4 regions of the Exiguobacterium sp. QJM3NY_9 genome follow, and region 1 is predicted to be linked to each of the others. Evidence: riboswitches for the same ligand, from Rfam matches in the RefSeq annotation. Region 1 holds a riboswitch; each other region holds the start of a gene.
What was found. Region 1 has a riboswitch for S-adenosylmethionine ahead of AC0VYQ_RS15060 (LLM class flavin-dependent oxidoreductase). Riboswitches for the same ligand answer to the same signal wherever they lie in the genome.
Positions count from the first base shown of each region.

Region 2: it holds a riboswitch for S-adenosylmethionine, as region 1 does, so the genes downstream of both, AC0VYQ_RS12015 (methionine ABC transporter ATP-binding protein) here and AC0VYQ_RS15060 (LLM class flavin-dependent oxidoreductase) in region 1, are expected to answer to the same signal.
Region 3: it holds a riboswitch for S-adenosylmethionine, as region 1 does, so the genes downstream of both, metK (methionine adenosyltransferase) here and AC0VYQ_RS15060 (LLM class flavin-dependent oxidoreductase) in region 1, are expected to answer to the same signal.
Region 4: it holds a riboswitch for S-adenosylmethionine, as region 1 does, so the genes downstream of both, AC0VYQ_RS14370 (Na+/H+ antiporter NhaC family protein) here and AC0VYQ_RS15060 (LLM class flavin-dependent oxidoreductase) in region 1, are expected to answer to the same signal.

Region 1 covers NZ_CM149679.1:2,955,621-2,960,980, forward strand. The annotation lists gene AC0VYQ_RS15050 (SRPBCC family protein) at 1-183, opposite strand, end outside; gene AC0VYQ_RS15055 (ATP-grasp domain-containing protein) at 288-1,235, opposite strand; gene AC0VYQ_RS15060 (LLM class flavin-dependent oxidoreductase) at 1,232-2,290, opposite strand; SAM riboswitch class I at 2,363-2,467, opposite strand; gene AC0VYQ_RS15065 (DUF975 family protein) at 2,658-3,332, opposite strand; gene AC0VYQ_RS15070 (DUF2325 domain-containing protein) at 3,400-4,668, opposite strand; gene AC0VYQ_RS15075 (DUF817 domain-containing protein) at 4,761-5,360, opposite strand, start outside.
Region 2 covers NZ_CM149679.1:2,341,377-2,346,736, reverse strand. The annotation lists gene AC0VYQ_RS12025 (PLP-dependent cysteine synthase family protein) at 1-432, shown strand, start outside; gene AC0VYQ_RS12020 (bifunctional cystathionine gamma-lyase/homocysteine desulfhydrase) at 425-1,591, shown strand; SAM riboswitch class I at 1,651-1,757, shown strand; gene AC0VYQ_RS12015 (methionine ABC transporter ATP-binding protein) at 1,836-2,858, shown strand; gene AC0VYQ_RS12010 (methionine ABC transporter permease) at 2,855-3,520, shown strand; gene AC0VYQ_RS12005 (MetQ/NlpA family ABC transporter substrate-binding protein) at 3,553-4,380, shown strand; gene AC0VYQ_RS12000 (MDR family MFS transporter) at 4,453-5,360, shown strand, end outside.
Region 3 covers NZ_CM149679.1:2,287,268-2,292,627, reverse strand. The annotation lists gene AC0VYQ_RS11740 (EAL and HDOD domain-containing protein) at 1-846, shown strand, start outside; gene pckA (phosphoenolpyruvate carboxykinase (ATP)) at 914-2,482, opposite strand; SAM riboswitch class I at 2,715-2,841, shown strand; gene metK (methionine adenosyltransferase) at 2,970-4,178, shown strand; gene AC0VYQ_RS11725 (N-acetyltransferase family protein) at 4,320-4,808, shown strand; gene AC0VYQ_RS11720 (alpha/beta fold hydrolase) at 4,887-5,360, shown strand, end outside.
Region 4 covers NZ_CM149679.1:2,809,804-2,815,163, forward strand. The annotation lists gene AC0VYQ_RS14360 (alpha/beta hydrolase fold domain-containing protein) at 1-505, opposite strand, end outside; gene AC0VYQ_RS14365 (metal ABC transporter solute-binding protein, Zn/Mn family) at 675-1,643, shown strand; SAM riboswitch class I at 1,723-1,826, shown strand; gene AC0VYQ_RS14370 (Na+/H+ antiporter NhaC family protein) at 1,907-3,214, shown strand; gene AC0VYQ_RS14375 (hypothetical protein) at 3,257-3,457, opposite strand; gene AC0VYQ_RS14380 (aldo/keto reductase) at 3,616-4,428, shown strand; gene AC0VYQ_RS14385 (hypothetical protein) at 4,485-4,946, opposite strand; gene AC0VYQ_RS14390 (alanine/glycine:cation symporter family protein) at 5,114-5,360, opposite strand, start outside.

The DNA.
Region 1 (5,360 bases):
TTCAAGACGATTCCCTTGCATGTAGGTTTGGCGGTACGTCGATCCGACGACGCCCGGCTTACGTTCAATCACCTCATGTTGGACTACCCCCGGAATGAGTCGTTGCAGTCGATCGTGATCAAACAGATGCCACGCCTGTTCGATTGGAATCGCAAGTACTTTTTCTTCACGCCACGTCACCATGACACCACCTCCTTTTAGTTTAAAAATACCCTGATGTCCGTCGTTCTAACGCTCGACTACGGCACAATCAGGGTATTTTTCTTACTTCAAGTGGTTTTCGATGTTCACTTCACGGTTTGACGTTCTAACGCATGACCGAGGAATTTGGCGAGTTCCAGCATCCCAAACTTCCCAGCTGCCGCTTCAGCGTCCGAATTGTAATTCGTATTCGTGTTGACGTCATACGTATAAATCGTCCCGTCCGCATCCTTGATGAACTCAATCCCGGCGACCGCAATTTTATTTTCCTGCAAGAACGCTTCATACTGAGCGATGATCGGGTCATCGAACCCATCGACAACTTGGAATTTCATCGGTGTCTCTGCCGCCTCTTCCCCAACCGGGCAGAACAAATCATCGATGACACAAGCATCCGCGGGGCAGAGCTCGAATCCTTCCGACGTATCGACACGGACCGCATAGACGAACTTACCACCAACGAATTCACAACGCGTAATATACGGTTCAGGTGCTTGAATGTACTCTTGAATCAACGTGATGCCGTCGACCGGCTCATCGAATGTCGGTCCGTCAAGATACGTCTCGAGTGCTTCAATCGAGTGGAACAATTGAACGCCGAGTCCTTTACCGGCACGATTGTGTTTCGTGATGAACGACGATACTCCGATGTTTTGAGCGGCTTGGACGATTTGATCACGTCCGACGGCTGCCGTCGTTTTCGGAACACGGATACCTGCTTTGCGTAAGGCGGTGTATTGGTTGATCTTACTGACCTCGAGTCGTAACGCACGGGTTCCGTTGAAAACGGTCCGATCATGTTCTTCGAGCCAAGCGAGGACCCCTTCCGTCAATTCTGGTGCATACCGGTGTCCGCGTGTATGGGACGAGGCACTCATCCGGCTGTAAAAAACGCCTTCCGGTGGTGTTTCGTCGAGCGGGACGACCCCTTCGTTGAGGTGCCACTGTTCATACGGTAAGTTGAGTTCCTCGAGTCGCTTGATTAAATGATCCGTCCATTCCTGATTTTCGTGTAAGATATGAATTTTCGTCATTTTAGTTGACCTACCTTTCGTTTCGCTTCGACACGTGGCATGACCTCGCGGGCAAAGCGTTCCATTTCTTCGAGTTGCGGAGAAAATTGGAGCAAGAGCAACGTCACCCCGACCGCTTCAAATTCAAGAATCCGTTCTGCGATTTGATCCGGCGTCCCAATCAGGTTCGGACGCAGTCCACGGTTTGAGACCGAATAGTCATTTCGTTTGACCTGTTGTTCGAGTTGCGATTTACTGACGAAGTCGTCATATCCGGCATATCCGGCACCGTCTTCCTTGACGTTCGTAATCCGGCGCCATTCTTCGAGCGCCGCTTCTTCCGTCTCGCGACAGATGATATAGGCTGCCAGTCCGAAACTCGCAAGCGGCTGCTTCCCGGTCGCCGCGCGGCGGATTTTCATATCCGTAATTTTCGTCGCGACTTCATCAACCGTTCCCCCATGCATGACATAGGCATCACAGTGATTGACGATCGTCTGTTTCCCCGTCTCACTCTCACCACCAGCGTAGAGCTTGATTCCGGGACGCTGAACGGGTTTCGGGTGAAGCTCTGCCCGTTCCAGCTGATAGTAGTCTCCGTCAAAACTGTAGGGTGATGCGTCCGCCCATAATCCTTTCATGACCGTCACGAATTCTTCCGTCCGGGCATATCGTTCGTCATGGGCTGTAAATATCCCATTGTATTGACGGGCTTCTTCCTCCCACCAGGCCGAAACGACGTTGAGCGTAAAACGTCCGTTACTCAACTGATCGAGGTTCGCCGCCATTTTCGCTGTCGTCGCCGGATTATGAAAACCGGGCCGGACGGCTGTCATGATTTCCAAACGTTCCGTTGTCGCCGCAATCGCCGCTGCCGTCGTCCACGCCTCAAGACTCGGTTCGGCTATTCCTTTAATGTCGTTTAAATTCAATTCTGCAATCAATGTCGTAGAAAAGCCAATCCGTTCTGCCGTCTGTGCGACTTGTTTCGCATAATCGAATGTCGCCGGCATTTGTTCATCCTCGACGTTTCGTAACCAACCTCCGAAGATTGGTAACCAAAATCCGTATTCCATCCCCTGTGCCCCCTTTTTGCATAAAAAATCGCTCTTTTCGTTTAGAAAAGAGCGACGAATGTCTACTGTCGGCTCTTATCTTCAAAGGAATAAATTCCTCTTGGAAGTAGCACCTTCCGCTCATGCGGGGTTGCTGAAGTGTCGTCGGGCCAGTCCCTCGACTTCTCGTGATAAGAATAATTGAAATTAGCGTACATCTTTTAGCAGAGTAAAGCAACCTTTAAACCTTCTTTTCCTATCGGAATTAAAAAACATTTGGAAAATCACTCTGTTTCTTGATACTTCTTTGTCTAGAAGCTAAAAACAGGGATTGCGCATCGGTTTAAGATGGCAATCCCTGCTTTGTATGGTGCTGTTCAAAATCAATTCATTCTGGTGATACGAACGGTGAGTCATTGTGATTTGCATCCATCATGGCTGTCCGGTGACCAGTCGTCGAAACTTCTTCCCCACGCACGCGATCGTAGAACTTCGCGATTGTGACGCTGAAGTACGGGCCAATCCAGAGGAAACCAATTCCGAGCGTAATGATTCCGAGCAAGAACCAACCGATGAACGAAAGGACGAGGAAAAACGCCTCTTTTTTGTGTCCATCCATCATTTGGCGTGAACGCGTAATGGCATCAAGGATGCCAATCGATGGTTCGTCCCGAATGATGTAATACGTCAACATGTAAGAGAATGACTTAATGATTCCTGGAATGATGAAAAGTAAGAACCATAGCCCTAAGAAAAAGGTTTGGACGATTGACACTCCAATGGCTTTCAAGAACATTTTGTACGGCTCAAACAAATCTGCGACTTTCGTCTGCTCGTCTCGGGCAACGGATAGGGCGAGCCATGACCATCCCATTGCAACCGGTAAGGTCAACACCGTCAAGAGCATACCAATCAGGTCGATAAATTGGAAATCCTCTTCGGGTGAGGACGCAAATCCGTTCGGAACGCCTTGAATGATTAAGAACAACAACATCATTAATGCCATGAAGCCCCATCGTCCCTGCAACGACTCGCGCGCTGCTAATTTTAATTGTTTTGACATCGAAAGATCCTCCTCAAAAATAAGTGCTACCTTTCTTTACGGTTTATTTTTGAGGAGGTTTCACTTTTTAACGCTCGTCTTTTAGTAAACGTTGGACCATTGCTTTTTCAAGTTGTTGCTGGCACGCCGTATACAAAGAGCGTCGTCCATCGAGTCGTTCAATCGCAAACGGAATATCGTGCTTTTTTGCTTGCACGAGAACATGTGCCGCTGCTGCGTGGGAGACGCGACTTTTGATGACGACGATCGCATCTGTCTTTTTCGCGAGACAGGCAATTTTTTTCGCAGCTTGGGCGTCACCGCCAAGATGGATTAATTCAATCCCTGTCTCCGCAAAGAAGTCGCGGTAGACGGCGCGCTGTTGCTCATTACCGACGATGACGAGACGCATGCCGTCGTAGGAAGCAAAATCGAGTGCCGTTTTATCGACGAATTCGATTGGTTGACCTGGTAATGTCGTCGTATCGAGACGTTCGAGTTGCTGGACTTTCTTTTCCCGGAGGCGCCGCTCTTTTTTGACTTTCTTCGCCTTCGGTTTCCGTTGCATCATCTTGTCGTAGCGTCCTGTTTTCGTCTGTTTGTTTGCAGGTGACGCAGTGACGGACTCGGGCGAACCACTCGATACGTCGCGTGCCGGTAATTCCGTCATGGTCGGTACTTCGTAATGAAATGCGTGTTTCCAGACAATCGTTAATGTCTCCGGATGACCTTTCCACATGACGAGGTCGACGAGTTGACCTGCTTTCAGTTGGAAGAACCGCATGTCTTCGAGTGGTGTCGTGTAATAGAACGGTTTTCCCGTCTCATCTTGCAGTGGACCGTCAATCGTCGCTTCGATGATGCCATGGTTCTTGACGATACACTTTTCAAAAACGATTCGCTCTGCAAGTGGTTTTACTTGATCCGTCGCGACGACGGCTAAGATTTCAAGCGACGTCCGGCGCTCATCTTGATGTAGGACTTGGACACGGACTTCCATCCCATGCTCCAGGTTCCAGTCACGGATTTCTGTTTCTGAGACATGACTGTTTGGCCATTCCCGTAACGAGCCACCCTTTAATTGCCGTTCAAACGTATAGGAATACCGTTGTTCGACAGTCCGTTCAACTTCTTCCTTCCGTTCCTGGATCATTTTGATCGGGAGGCTAGATGGTGTTTCCTGACGTTCTACTAGTTTCGTCGTTGTTTGACGTGGCGCGTAGTACTGCGACAGCTGGACCCATTCATCGATTCCGTTGATTTCTTCAAGTAACAAACCCCAGTCGTCTGCTGTCTCGACGATGTTCAGTTTGCTTGTAACTAACTCCTTCGCTCGTTCGATTACGTGATGCATCATGTTAAAAACCCCTTTGCTATTTTTTCCAACTATAGCAAGGTCATGATGCTTCACCCGCGCAAAAAAACAACCTGGTATTTTTTTGTTATGGGTTACGATTTAACTTCGACTGCGGAGTCGCCACTTCGGTATTTTTCGACGACTACAATCAAGACGGTAATGATGACGAGTAAGAACCAAGACGATAATTTGCCAAAATCGACAAGTGCCCACCCCTCTTGCTGATGCGGATAGACCCAGCCCTTAAAAAAGGTGACGATGTTTTCCGCCAGCCAAATGAACCAGGCAATTAGTAAAAATGATAAGACAAGCGGGAGACGGTAAATCGTATCCTCTAGTCGGAAGTAGACCCACGATTTAAAGAAGACGACGATGACGAGTCCCATCAAGAACCACCGTAAATCGAGCATCCAGTGGTGCGTAAAAAAGTTTAAGTAAATCAAACTCCCGACAGCAAGTGCGAGGGTCGGACGTGGAAAGGACGTAAACCGAAGATCAAGTCGCCGAAATGCCTGACAGATGTAACTCGCGACACTGGCATACATGAAGCCCGCATAGAGCGGAACACCCAGCACCTTCGAAAATGCGTCTTCCGGATAACTCCATGAACCGACGTGGACTTTAAACAGCTCAAGTCCTAATCCGATGACGTGAAAAATAAGAATCAGCTTGAACTCTTCTTTCGTTTCATA
Region 2 (5,360 bases), 610 kb from region 1:
CTCGGTCACATCGACTGGTTCGTCGCCGGATGCGGATCAGGTGGAACGTTTGCCGGAACGACGGCTTTCTTAAAAGAACGCTTCGGGACAAAAGGGGCAATCGTCGAACCGGAAGGCTCCGTCCTCAACGGAGGGTCAGCCGGACCGCATAAAACAGAAGGAATCGGGACAGCTAAATGGCCAAGTCTCGTTTCTCGCGACCTGGTCGATGAAATTCATACGATTTCTGATTCGGATGCTTTTACGAAGGTCCATGAACTGGCGGCACGTGAAGGGTTACTCGTCGGCAGTTCGGCAGGAGCGGCACTCGCCGCGGCGCTCGATATCGCCCAGCGCCATCCTGGAAGTACGATTGTCACCGTCTTCGCAGACAGTGCAGAACGGTATTTGAGCCAACAAATCTTTGAAAAGGTGGACGAGACACATGCGTAAAAAAACAGCGTTGATTCACGGAGGAACGGGTGTAGACAAGGCAACGGGTGCCGTTACACCGCCAATCTATCAAACGAGCACATATAAGCAAGAAAAAATCGGTCAATTAAAAGACGGGTATGAGTACTCGCGCACAGCAAACCCGACGCGGACGAGCATCGAACGATTGATTGCTGATCTTGAAGGAGGCGTCCGTGGATTCGCGTTCGGATCAGGAATGGCGGCGATTCATGCTGTCTTCAATCTGCTTCAGTCTGGCGACCACATCGTCATGACGGACGACGTCTACGGCGGAACGTTCCGCTTGATGCAACGTGTCCTACCGAAGTTCAACATCGAAGTGACATTCGTCGATACGACGGATCTCAGCGCGACGGAAGCGGCGATTCAGGACAACACGAAGATGCTCTACGTCGAGACACCGACGAACCCGTTATTAAAAGTGACGGACATCGAAGCGATTGCAGCCATCACGCGTCGTCACGACTTGAAGCTCGTCGTCGACAACACGTTCGCGACACCGTACTTGCAACAACCAATCGCGCTTGGGGCAGATATCGTGCTGCATAGTGCAACGAAATACATTGGCGGCCATTCGGACGTCGTCGCAGGGCTTGTCGTCGTCAACGATGATACGCTCGGCGAAGAACTCCACTTCATCCAAAACTCGACGGGTGGAATTCTCGGACCGCAAGACAGCTTCTTGCTTGTCCGTGGATTACGGACGCTCGGTATCCGGATGGAAGCGATTGAAGAGACAGCACATGAACTTGTCAGCTTCCTGCAAGCGCAAGACGTCGTCTCGAACATCTTCTACCCGGGACTTGCATCGCATCCCGGTCATGCGATCCAGCAAAAACAAGCGACTGGTTTCGGCGGGATGATCAGCTTTGATGTCGGTTCAGCTGCAAATGCAGAGAAACTTGTGGAAGCATCACACTTCTTCACGCTTGCTGAAAGCTTAGGGGCGGTCGAAAGTTTGATTTCCGTTCCGGCACGGATGACACATGCATCGATTCCAGCAGAACGTCGGGCGGAACTCGGCATCACGGATGGTCTCGTCCGGATCTCGGTCGGACTTGAAGATGCAGAGGATTTGAAAGAAGATTTAACGCATGCTTTCAGTCTGCTCGAAAAAGTTTCTGAAAAAACTGTTTGACAAGCAAAATAACCCCTGCTAATATTCAAAATATATTAAAAACAACTAAATACCGATAACTCTTATCAAGAGTGGTGGAGGGACTGGCCCGATGAAACCCGGCAACCGCGGAATTTATTTCCGAAGTGGTGCTAATTCCAGCAGACGAACGTCTGCAAGATGAGAGCAAATGGTTTTGTGTACTGAAAGTGCGCGCGTTTGCTCTAAAACGTGCGCACTTTTTTTATGTTTAGGAGGGACAGTAGTGATTCGTTTACAGGATGTAGGAAAGATTTATCGCTCGAAGCGCGGCGAAGTCGAAGCTGTCGCAAACGTCGATCTCACGATTGAGCGCGGCGAAATTTTCGGAATAATTGGTTATTCCGGTGCAGGGAAGTCAACCTTGATTCGCCTGCTGAACATGTTAGAAGCACCGACAAGCGGTTCGATTCAAATTGACGGTGTCGAGATGACGACGTTACGACCGAAAGAATTACGCGGCGTCCGGAAAAATGTCTCGATGGTCTTTCAGCACTTTAACTTGCTCTGGTCACGGACAGTCGAAGAAAATATCATGTTCCCGCTCGAACTCGGCGGATATCCGAGAGCACGCCGGAAAGAACGCGTCGCCGAACTGATTCAACTCGTCGGACTCGACGGCCGCGAAGGTGCCTATCCGTCGCAACTCTCCGGTGGACAAAAACAACGGGTCGGGATTGCCCGCGCACTGGCATCAAACCCGGACGTCCTATTATGTGACGAGGCGACAAGCGCCCTTGATCCGAAAACGACGGACTCGATCTTAGAGTTACTCGTCGATATCAATAAAAAACTGAAACTGACGATCGTCTTGATCACACACGAGATGCACGTCATTCAAAAAATCTGTAATCGGGTCGCCGTCATGGAGGCCGGGAAAATCGTCGAGCAGGGACCTGTTTCAGAAGTCTTCCGGCATCCGAAACAAGCGATGACAAAAGAGTTCGTCAAACAGCTGACATCGTCTACAGAAAACGAGTTGACGTTCGCGAAACTCCGTGAACGCTATCCGACAGGGAAAATCGTCCAGCTGACATTCGTCGGTTCGACAGCAGAAAGTCCGATCCTCGCAGAAGTCATGAAAGATTCGACCTTATTATTTAATATCATTGGCGGGAACGTCGGACAGACGCAAGACGGTGCACTCGGAACGTTGTTCGTCCAACTGATTGGTGCGGCACATGAAACACAAGCGGTCATCGCGAAGCTTCAAGCGAGTGACGTGGAAGTGGAGGTGGATCACCGATGAGTACATTTTTTAACGACCTTGATTGGGAAATGGTCTGGACGGCGACTGGCAGTACCGTCTATATGACAGTTGTTGCCGGAATCGCGACATTTGTTCTCGGACTGGTCATCGGTCTGTTGTTATACGCGACGAATGAAGACTTGTTGTTTAAGAACCGGGCAGTGTATTCCGTGCTCAGCTTTTTAGTCAATGTCTTCCGCTCAATTCCGTTTATCATTTTGTTGATTTTATTAATTCCGATTACACTCATCATCGTCGGGTCGTTCTTAGGGCCGACAGCAGCACTTCCGGCACTGATTCTTGGGGCGGCACCGTTTTACGGGCGGATGGTCGAACTCGCACTCCGTGAAGTCGACAAAGGTGTCATCGAAGCAGCGGAATCGATGGGGGCAACGAAGTTCCAAATCATTTATAAAGTGTTGATTCCGGAAGCACTACCAGCAATCGTCTCCGGTATCACCGTCACGCTCGTCGCGCTCGTCGGTTACACGGCAATGGCCGGAGTAGTCGGAGGAGGAGGACTCGGGGACATGGCATATATCGAAGGTTTCCAGCGTTCTCAAAACGATGTCATCGCCATCGCGACATTGTTGATTCTCGTCATCGTCTTCATCATTCAAATTATTGGTGACCTGCTCGTAAAAGCAATCGATAAACGATAATACTATTTTAGTTAACTTGGGAGGAATTATTCATGAAACTTTGGAAAAAATTCGTCGGTACAGCAGCAGTATCCGTCTTAGCAGTCAGTCTTGCAGCATGCGGGGAAGAGTCGTCAGGAGACGACGCGAAGACACTTGTCATCGGTGCTTCAAACGTTCCCCATGCTGAAATCCTAGAGCACGTTCAAAAAGAGTATGAAGCAAAAGGCTACAAACTCGAAATCAAAAAGTTCCAAGATTATGTGTTGCCGAACAAGGCACTCGCTGAAAAAGAAATCGATGCAAACTATTTCCAACACGTTCCGTACCTTGAGCAACAGGAAAAAGAGAACAAATCTTATAAATTTGAAAATGCAGGCGGCGTCCACGTTGAACCGCTCGGTGTCTACTCAAAAAAATATAAGTCGCTCGACGAGTTACCGAAAGGTGCAACGATCTTGACGAGCTCAAACGTCGCGGAGCGTGGACGTGTCTTGACGTTCCTCCAAAACGAAGGCTTAATTAAGTTGAAAGACGGTAAGACGACAGATGCTCAGCTTAGCGATATCGCGGAAAATCCGAAGAACATTGAGTTCAAAACGAATATCGAAGCGTCACTCTTGCCGCAAGCGTACAAAAACAATGAAGGCGATGCTGTCCTCATCAACACGAACTACGCGATTGATAACGGTTTGAACCCGTTAGAAGACACGATTGCCCTTGAAGATGAGTCTTCACCATACGTCAACATCATCGTCACGCGTGAAGGTGATGAAAAAGACGAGCGTGTGACGGCATTGCTCGATATCTTACACGAGAAAAAGACACAGGATTGGATTACGAAAGAATATAAAGGGGCCGTCGTTCCGGTCAGCAAATAATTCACTCGAATGATGCATTCTTCCTATATAATGGAAGGATGCATTATTTTTTTAGTTGAAGGGGGATTCTAGGTGCACCGTTTACGACAGTTACATCCGCTGACGATCGGCGTCCTGCTCGGAACATTTTTCTCACGGCTCGGGACGTTCATCACGATGCCATTCTTTGCGATTTATTTATCGACGGTGCTGAAGTTCAGCCCGGTCGATGTCGGCTGGGTCCTCAGTATTTCAGCCGTCTCGAGTCTTGTCATGAGTTTCATCGGCGGGACCTTGTCTGACCGTTACGGGCGTCGGACGATGATGCTGACCGGAACACTCGGCTTCGTTTTCGTCTTCATCGCCTTGGCACAGGTCGAGACGTTTTGGGCGTTCTTTACCTTGAGTGCCTTGAACGGCGTGTTTCGCTCCATTTTTGAACCATCCGCCCGTGCCCTGATCAGTGACACGACGGATGAAAAAAATCGACTGTTCGTCTTCAACATCCGTTATGCCATGATCAATGTCGCGGCTGCGATCGGGCCGGGGATTGCGTTATTGCTCAGTGCCGGCAATACAGCGATTACCTTCTATATAACAGCCTTTGTTTATCTCGCGTACGGGATTGCGATTTTTATCCTGTTTCAGCGGTATCCGATCACAGAGAGTCACGGCGGGAAAAAAGTTTCGTTCGGCGCAACCGTTCAACTGTTGAAAACGGACGTTGCTTTCACGTTTGCCCTCGCCGGTATCATCTTCGGGATTCTCGGCTACAGTCAGTTCAACTCGACGTTGCCGCAATTTTTGACGACGACGACGTTACTGTCCGGTGGGACTAGTTTGTTTGCTTTATTGATCACGATTAATGCCGTGACCGTATTAGTCGTCCAGTACCCGATCATGAAGTTCGGAATGAAGACGTCGCCGCTCGTCTCGATTACGGTCGGGATTGCGACCGTCGCGTTCGGTTTATTCGTCATGGGGAATGCCGGAACGGTCTG
Region 3 (5,360 bases), 670 kb from region 1:
GATATCGAAGCAATCAACCCACGTGAACAAAGTGCGATTTTACATATCGTTAAACGAAACTATCCGCATATCCGTTTGTTGGCAGAGCGTGTCGAAACGCATGAAGATCATCTGCGTAGCTTGAGCATGGGGTACGACTGGTTCCAAGGCTACTTTTATGCAAAACCGATGCTGATGAAAGGGAAGGCTGTTCCGCCACAATTGCCTGTATTGTTAAAGATGTTGAAGTGGCTCGAATCAGATGAGTATTATGATCAAGTCGTTGATGAAATCGAAGGAAATCCATACATTAGTGTGCAAGTCCTTCAGCTTATCAATTCTCCCGGGATTGGTCTTCGAAATACCGTCGAATCCGTTCGTCAAGCGATTTCACTGCTCGGGTTTTCACAACTTAAAAGTTGGATTTCGTTAATCGTTTTACGAGAGATGCGACTTGCGAGTCCGTACAAGTGGTCAGACGAGTTGTTGCGTTCTTCACTGCATTGTGCCAAGTTATGCGAGTTATTTGCACTTGAAACAAAGACGTTACGTCCGGAAAGTGCCTACATGATTGGCTTACTCTCGCATATCGATGCATTACTGTCAGTCGATATTGATGAAATCATCGATCAATTACCAATCGAGTCGACGTTGAAAATCGTGTTACAAGGAAAAGATCACCCGTTTCGTGATTGTTTATTGCTCGCGATTAGTGCCGACCGTGGTGAATTTGAACAGTTTGAAAAACTAACCCATCGTTTTGGTATTTCAAAACAGCGTGCCTATGCACTATTAAAAGAGAGTCAAGATTGGTTGACTAAAAAAGAACTTCATCTGCAACCGGATGAAGAAGATTCAATCGTCTAATGGACGTTAAAAGGCACCAGCTCACTGAACATACAGTGTCTGGTGCCTTTTAATTATCTTAATTTAATTAAACACGTGGCCCTGCTGATTTGATTTCAGTAGTTGCACTGTCGAACCGTGTGAAATTTTGTTTGAATTTAGTTGCCAAAGCCCGTGCTTGTTGTTCATACGCATCAGCATCCGACCAAACTTTGACAGGATTGAGCAAGTCGCTTGGGACACCAGGGACTTCGAGCGGCATGTGTAGCCCGAAAATCGGATGCTCTTCCGTCGGGATATCAGCGAGCGTGCCGTTGACAGCTGCATTGACCATCGTCCGTGTATAGGAAAGCTTCATCCGACTTCCCGTCCCATATGCGCCACCCGTCCAGCCTGTATTGACGAGGTAGACCGTGACACCATGCCGGTCGATGAGCTCACCGAGCATCGTTGCATATTTTTCAGGAATGAGCGGTAAGAAAGGCGAACCGAAGCATGTCGAGAATGTCGCTTCCGGTTCTGTTACGCCACGCTCTGTCCCGGCTAACTTCGATGTATACCCGGATAAGAAGTGATACATCGCTTGCTCCTTCGTCAACTTACTGATTGGCGGCAGGACGCCGTAAGCATCAGCTGTTAAAAAGACAATCGTTTTCGGATGTCCGGCGCGTGATGGTACTGCAATATTATCAATCGCTGTAATCGGATAAGCGGCCCGTGTGTTTTCCGTTTTCGACGTATCATCATAGTCAGGAATTCGTGCATCATCGAGGACGACGTTTTCGAGGACAGTGCCAAAACGAATCGCATCAAAGATTTGTGGTTCTTTTTCGCGCGATAGGTTGACCGTTTTTGCGTAACAGCCACCTTCGATATTGAAGACGCCGTCGTTGGACCACCCGTGCTCATCGTCACCAATCAATTGACGACTGTCGTCAGCAGACAGTGTGGTCTTACCAGTACCGGATAATCCGAAGAATAAAGCGACGTCACCCTCATGACCGACGTTAGCCGAGCAATGCATCGATAAGACGTCTCGTTGAGGTAAAAGGTAGTTCATGACAGAGAAAATCGATTTTTTGATTTCGCCCGCATATTCCGTTCCACCGATTAAGACAATCCGATGTTCGAATGACATGGCGATGAACGTTTCGGAATTCGTTCCATCGACTTTCGGATCTGCTTTGAAGTGAGGCGCATAAATAACCGTGAAAGGCTCAAAAGCAGCTTCTGTCGGATATTCACGCAAAAATAGTTGTTTTGCAAACAAATTATGCCAAGCATATTGTGTCACAATCCGAACCGGAAGGGTAAAATGAGTGTCTGCACCAGCAGCAGCTTCTGTGTAGTAGAGCTGATCTGCTTCATTCATGTAGCGAAGAACTTTTTGTAAAAGTTGCTCGAAGTTGTCTGCTTCCATCGGTTGATTGACATGGCCCCAATCGATATGTGACTCGCATGACTGATCGCGAACAATGAACTTGTCTTTAGGTGAACGACCTGTAAATTTCCCCGTTTCTACAGACAGAGCGCCATTTTCAGCAAGAACCCCTTCTTCGTTACGAATTGCATGTTCGACTAGCTCAGCAACAGATAGTTGTTTGAACACATGCTCCTTCTTGAGTAGCTCTTCGATATTCAGGACCGTCATCGGCATCCTGACCCCACCTTTCCCCTACGTTGGTTTAGCTCTGGCATTTAGTATGACACATTTATTATATATGACATACTAAAGGATGAGCAATCCTTTTTTAGCGCTGATTTCTATTTTTCTGGAAACGCTTTCAGCATTAACAGTTTAACATCTCTTCGGGAAAGTTTCGACTAGAAATTAAAACGTAGCTTGACAGAGTGGTCACAACTTTATATCATGTAATTCGTAACGGATACTCTTATTCTGAGCAGGTGGAGGGAACAAGGCCCGAAGAAACCCGGCAACCGTCCTACATTAAGAATTCTATTAATGAAGGAAAAGGTGCTCTCCTGAAGCGAAGTAAACACTTCGAACGATAAGAGGGTAAAGGAAGAACGCACAACCTTTCCCTGACCATTTTTTGGACATGGAGAGGTTTTTTTCATTTTACCGTCCCACTCAACTAGGGGAAATGAGTACACCGTCAAATTCTTTTTTGGGAGGGTCAAACATGACAAACCTTAATCGCCGACTATTTACGTCGGAGTCAGTTACTGAAGGTCACCCGGATAAAATCTGTGACCAAATCTCGGATTCTATCTTAGATGCAATCCTCGCAGCCGATCCGAATGCTCGTGTCGCTGCTGAAACATCTGTCACGACAGGACTTGTCCTCGTCGCAGGTGAAATCACGACATCGACTTATGTCGATATCCCGAAAGTCGTTCGCGAAACAATTCGTGAGATTGGCTATACACGCGCTAAATATGGTTTCGATGCAGACACTTGTGCTGTATTGACTTCAATCGATGAGCAATCAGCAGATATCGCTCTCGGTGTTGACCAAGCGCTTGAAGCACGCGAAGGTAGCATGTCAGATGAAGAAATCGATGCAATCGGTGCAGGGGACCAAGGTCTCATGTTCGGTTATGCAACGAAAGAAACACCTGAATTGATGCCACTTCCGATTTCACTTTCACACAAACTTGCTCGTCGTCTCGCAGAAGTCCGTAAAACTGGACAACTTGACTACCTCCGTCCGGATGGTAAGACGCAAGTAACTGTAGAATACAATGAGAACAACGAACCGGTTCGTGTCGATACAATCGTCATCTCAACACAACATGCAGAAGAAGTGACGCTTGAGCAAATCCAAGCAGACCTGAAAGAGCATGTCATCGCACCTGTGATTCCATCAGAATACATCGATGCGGAAACAAAGTTCTTCATTAACCCGACAGGCCGCTTCGTCATCGGTGGACCACAAGGTGATGCAGGATTAACTGGACGTAAAATCATCGTTGATACGTATGGTGGATATGCACGTCATGGCGGCGGCGCATTCTCTGGTAAAGATCCAACAAAAGTTGACCGTTCTGCAGCATATGCAGCACGTTACGTCGCGAAAAACCTCGTAGCTGCTGGTCTTGCAGATAAAGCAGAAGTTCAACTTGCGTACGCGATTGGTGTCGCGCACCCAGTATCGATTGCAGTTGATACGTTTGGAACAGGTAAACTTCCAGAAGCACAACTCGTCGAACTCGTTGCTGAAAACTTCGATCTTCGCCCAGCAGGGATCATCAACATGCTTGATCTCCGCCGTCCGATTTATCGTCAGACAGCAGCTTATGGTCATTTCGGTCGTACAGATATCGAATTACCATGGGAGCAAACAGATAAAGCAGCAATTCTTGAAGAACAAGCGAAACGATTCGCTTAATTTTCAGTTCAGAAGCAGACTCGCATGAGTTTGTTTCTGAACTTTTTTTGTTTGTCTCGAACTTTGCAGGGAAACGAATGATTTTTCTAGAAAAGGGTAAAAGAACATGTACCGGTAAACGGAAAAAAGGGGGAGTCCGATATGGAGATACGCGAAGCAATTCCTACTGATGCGGCACGCATTCATGATATTGCCATTACCTCTTGGATGGATACGTACGAAGAGATTTATTCGGAAAGCTCGAAAGCCCATTTCGTACAAGAGGCGTATCCGCAAGAAGAAGTCGTTCGAGCAATTCGGACGGCGGAGGAAGCGCGGGGAGAATATTTCAATGTCGCCATTATCGAGGAAGAAATCGTCGGTTTCATCCATGCGATCGATGTTGACGGCACGTGGGAAATCGTTCGCTTGTATGTACTACCGAAATATCAACAAAATGGGATTGGACGAAAGTTGATTCGTGAACTTGAACACCAAGGTGCTTCCCCGATTGAAGTCTACGTTGAATCACGAAACTATAAAGCGCGCCAGTTTCTAGTCTCTTTCGGTTTTAGAGAAGAAAGTGAAACGACTGAAGAAATTTTCGGTCAAGTGGAACCTGTGACACGCTTAAAACGTATATATGAATGAAAATCCGACTTAAGATGGTTTTTGACATCAAGATGTAAACGTTATAATACAGAGATACTTGTATGAAGAGGTGAGTTTGTGGAAGATCAAGCAACAGGGATTATCGTACTCGTCTATCCCCTTCAACTGCGAGCGACGCCGAGCGATGCATTAATTCGAGTCCTTGAAAAGGATTATGAAGTGTTACGTGTAGACGCACCGCGCCGGATATCGCTTGAGGAACATCAACAACTACTGAAGGATGCTTTACGAGAAGCCGGAAAACGAAAGTTACCGATTCATATCATCGCCTGCAGCATGGGCGCACTCGTCGTCAACCGGCTACTGCAGGAATATGAATTGCCGATTGCGAGTTTGTCGTATATTTCGCCGTTATTTGATTGGCATAATTCAAAACAACTCGGTGGCGTCAAACAAGTATTTGCAAGTGCATTCGATCGTTTTCGGCCGGATGCGCCACTCGGGATGTTGCCGTTTGGTCAAAATAGTGAAGATACGGCACGTCTTGGTGAGTTGACATATGCACAGTACCGGGAGATTGAAGAAGAAATC
Region 4 (5,360 bases), 150 kb from region 1:
GCGCCGTCGTCAACATTAGGGCTCCACCTGCTGAATCACCCCATAAAAGCATGCGACCGCGCGCGATGCGTAATTCATCCGCTTGTTGATTTAAAAAACATAAGGCATCTCGAACATCTTCCAGGTTGTCCGGAAAGTAGCTGCCATCCTCAAACAAACGATAGTCGATGCTGCAAACGGCAATCCCGAGTTCTAAAAACCGGTCGATGATTGGAGCAAAACTAAACACATCATCACGGTTTCCACGAACGAATGCGCCGCCATGAGCATAAATCGCGACCGGAAACGGCCCTTCTCCCGGCGGATAATAAATATCTAACGTCAAATCCTGCTGATTGACCGTCTTGTACAAAAGATTTCGTGGTGCTAATTGCTTTTTGGTAAGCGGCAAGACCGGCTCCGTCCATCTGAGTAAGGCTCCATAATTATTCCAAATACTCGCACCAGCAGCAGCCGTCGTCAAAATAGCGGCGCCACCCATCAACCATGCTGTTTCACGTTTCACCTCATCACCTCCAAGGCTCATTCCGATTTCACTTCTACTCTTCTCTTACCCGATTTATTTTGAACTAGAACTTCACAACATTCCGACTTGACGCTTTAATTTCCGTCGGATATAGTTAGAAAGTCCAAATCGGAACAATTACGTTTTAATTATCTTGGAGGGTTCACATATGAAAAAAATCATTCCAGCGTTAACCATCGCGACAGTAACTGCCAGTCTGCTCGCCGCATGCGGCTCATCGCCTTCAAATTCAGACGAAGACGGTAAATTGCAAATTTATACGTCGACATTCGCGACTGCAGCAATTGCAAAAGAAATCGGCGGCACAGACGTCCAGGTCGAATTAATCGTTCCCCCTGGCGCCGACCCGCATTCGTATGAGCCGACTCCGAAGCAACTGACGACGATTGCGAAAGGCGATCTATTTTTACTTACCGGCACAACCCTTGAGCCGTACTCTGAAAAGATTAAGGAAAGTTTAGCCGGTAATTCCATTCGTTTTGTCGAGACAAGCAAAAATATCGACTTACTCGAGGCTTCCGCTTCGCTTCATACGCACGAAGAAGACGCACACGATGACCATGATGATCACGAGGCTGAAGAAGAGTCGCACGATCATGGACAATACGATCCGCATGTTTGGCTCGACCCGAACAACGCCAAGAAAATGGCTGACTCGATTACGACCGCGTTAGCAAAGGAAGCACCTGACCGGAAGGAAACGTTTGATAAAAACCTCGCACTCTTTAACAAACAAGCAGATGAACTCGACCAAAATTTACAAAAAGCTGTTGACTCCGGTTCGAAAAAGGAGCTTCTCGTCACGCATGCCGCATACGGGTACTTGGCGGAACGTTACGGTTTCACGCAACTGCCGATTGCCGGTATTTCACCGTCTGACGAACCGTCCCAAAAACAGCTGGCTGCCATCGTCAAGGAAGCAGAGATGCATGACTTAAACTATATCGCCTTCGAAGAGACGGTGTCGCCAAAGGTCGCCCGTGTCATCCAAAAAGAAATCGGTGCCGAATCGATTACGATTCATAACCTCGAGTCCGTCGCAAAAGATCAACAAGATCAATCGTACTTTGATTTGATGAACGAAAATGTGACGACGCTCAAACAAGCACTGCAGTAAGGTACAGTTGACAAGCATTAAAAGATACGTTAGGGTAATAAACGTGTTTTAAACAACGACTAAACAACTAAATGACTTCTTTTTATCGCGAGAAACGGAGGGACTGGCCCAATGATGTTTCGGCAGCGGACGATTGATTCGTACTGTGCCAAATCCAGCAAGCTATGGCTTGAGAGATAAGAAGAGCGTCTTTTTCAGTAAAGACCTCCTTCTTTCTTGCGAAGGGGTCTTTTTTTGTATGCTGAAGAAATGGAGTGATTCACATGAACGAAACGATTACGCCGAACAAATGGGCGTTGTTGCCCTTGTTCGTTTTTCTTGTATTATTCATCGGTGCAGGAATCTTCTATAACGACTTTTACAAATTCCCCATCTTGATTGCAGCTTTAATCGCCTTGATTTTTGCTGCTGCGACATCTAAGGGAGACATCAACCAGACCGTCGAGCGGATTGCCCGCGGTGCCGGAAATCCGGACATCATGATCATGGTCTTCATCTTTTTACTCGCTGGCACATTTTCTGGAACAGCGAATGCAATCGGAGCCATTGATGCGACCGTCAACGCTGCACTCAGTTTCCTACCCCAGTCTCTTTTAATGAGTGGATTGTTCATCATTGCCGCTTTCATCTCGATGGCGATGGGAACTTCGACCGGCACAATCGCTGCCCTTGCACCGATCGCACTCGGGATTCATGACGCGACGGGCGTCAATGTCGCACTCGCCGCTGCTGCCGTCGTCGGTGGAGCAATGTTCGGTGATAACTTATCGTTTATCTCAGATACGACAATCGCCGCTGTCCGGACACAAAAAACGAACATGCGTGATAAATTCAGAACGAACTTTTTAATCGTCTTGCCTGCTGCCGTCATCACTGTCATCTTACTCGCTTTCGTGTCAGGTTCCGGAGATATCGTCGAAGCGAAAGCATTTGAATTTTATAAGCTGATTCCGTATCTTTCCGTCATCGTGCTCGCCCTCTTTGGTGTCAACGTCATTCTCGTCTTACTCGGCGGGACGTTATTGACAGGCATCATCGGAATGATCGACGGTAGTTTCGGAGTAAGTGGGTTTGTCCTCGCGATGTCTGACGGATTGATGGGGATGGCAGAAATCTCAATCTTGACGTTGCTGATGGGTGGACTCGTCAGCCTGATCACCTATAACGGTGGAATTGCTTATCTCAAAGAAACGCTGACACGAAAGATTTCGAAACGCCGGGGAGCTGAGTTCAGTATGGCTGCCCTCGTCAGTGCAACGAATCTCGCAACAGCAAATAATACGATTTCGATTCTTGTCGCCGGTCCGCTCGCTGCTGAAATCGCGGATACGTATGACATCGACCGGAAGAAGTCAGCCAGTATCCTCGACCTCTTTTCCTGTGGTGTTCAAGGAATCATCCCGTACGGAGCGCAACTTTTGATTGCCGCTGAATTGACGAAAACGGCGTCACCCGAACTGATTCCTTATTTGTTCTATCCATTTTTACTGTTCGTTTGTGGATCACTGGCAATCTTCTTCGGCTTCCCACGCCGGAAGAGCGATGCCGCACAAAAAAACAACATGTCGTAAAACAAACAACCCCCGTCGCTTCGTCTGCGACGGGGGTTCACTTTATTTCTGTTTTTCTTGACGATTCAAAATGAAATAGGCAATCGCCGGAAGCGGAAATTGAACGAGTCCTGCTCCACCCCATACCCACGGATTGCGTCCTGTCTTGCGGGCACCAAGGAAGAGGAACGTGGCTTGAGCACCTAATAGTGCTGCGATGCTTGTCCAGACTCCTTTTGGTACTTTTTTAATCGATTTCACCATGATATTACACCTCTCTTCGTTTATGCATCAGTAGACTTTCTTCTCTTTCCCATTCTATATTCCCTGCTTATGAGCATCAAAACAGATGTTCCGCTAAGTTCATGCTAAACTGAACAGGCAAATCCATATTCTAGTTTCATTGAAGGAGGAGTATATACATGCAATACGCAAAACTTTCAAATGGTATCACGATTCCACAGATCGGGTTCGGTGTCTGGCAAGTCGATGAAGAGACGGAAGCACCGGCTGCCGTCGCAGAAGCACTTCGCGTCGGTTACCGTCATATCGATACGGCTGCCGTCTACAAAAACGAACGTGGTGTCGCAAAAGGAATCAAAGAAAGCGGCGTGAAACGTGAAGAACTCTTCTTGACGTCTAAAGTTTGGAACGATGACATTCGTGCCGGACGGACGAAAGAGGCTTTCGCTGAGTCACTTGAGCGACTAGAAACCGATTATCTCGATCTTTATCTCATTCACTGGCCGGTTGAAGGTTATGTCGAAGCATGGAAAGCCATGGTCGAGCTGTACGAAGCGGGTAAAATTAAAGCAATTGGTGTTTCGAACTTCAAAGAACATCATCTCGATACGCTTGCTGAAGAAGGACTCATGACGCCGATGATTAACCAAGTCGAGCTTCACCCACAACTTCCACAGCATGAATTGCATGAATACTTGCAGGATCACAGCATTCAAGTCGAAGCATGGAGCCCACTCATGCAAGGTAAGTTCCTTGAAATCAATGATTTCAAAGAGATTGCTGAAAAACATGGTAAGAGCCCATCACAAGTCGTTCTACGTTGGCACCTCGATAACGGAATCGTTGCGCTTCCGAAATCAGTCACACCAGAACGGATTGCTGAAAACTTCGATGTGTTTGATTTCCAACTCGATGCAGACGACCTCGAACAAATCGATCGTCTCGCGACAGAAGTCCGCCTCGGACCGGACCCTGACGAAATTGACTTTTAATCCACTGACCGATACACGAAAGACTGCTGACGGGACCTATCCCGTAGCAGTCTTTTTTAAGCGTAATAAATAAGAATCGTCTCTTCTGTCGTTTCAGCCTTGCTGAAGTATGCGCGTAAATCAGCAAACTGTTCCCACACGTCGTCGAATTCTCCATGTTGCCCCGCTTCATCATAAATCGTCTCTAGTGACCGACGATCAAAATTTCGCATGACTTCTGCTGAGATGATGATTAACGGAAGAGGGAGAATCCCGACAATTGCTGCTTGTGTTTCGTTGACAATCAACTCTTCACCGACAATCGCTCGACCTAAGTTGTAATGGGTCTCTTGATCGATATAGATATCGATTTGATTCATCAAGTGATAGAGGGCTGCCGTGTCTTCCAGAGCAAATAGCTGTTCATAATCCGGCTGCGTCTCATGGATAAAAAGAATCCAGTCCATGATGATATGCGGGTCGTCACCAAACGAATCCCAAACGGCATCCGCGACACGAACGTAATGTACGTTTTCCATCCTCCCTCTCCTCTCTTCGTTTCTTTAATAGCTATTCCCATTTTTTCGATGCTTTAGTAATTTTTTTAGAATCTGCGTACTAAAAAGCAACGAAAAAAACGCTCTCACCTTCTGATAGCACGTTGTCTACATGCAAAAAGAACCAGCAAAATGCCGGTTCTTTTTGATTAAATCGCTTTTTCTTTTGATTCGTCCGTTTCCCAAGCCTCAAGAGATTCTTTACCTGGTAAGTTCGGAATCGAATTCGCATAAAAGCGCGGATCTTTTCCGGCTTTTCGTTGTTCGAGGTAATCATCAAGTGCGAGTTTCGCGATTTTAGATAAGCGGAAAATCGCATACAAGTTGACGACTGCCATCAAGCCCATGAAAATATCAGCAAGCGCCCAGACAAGACCTGCCGTCTGTACGACTGAA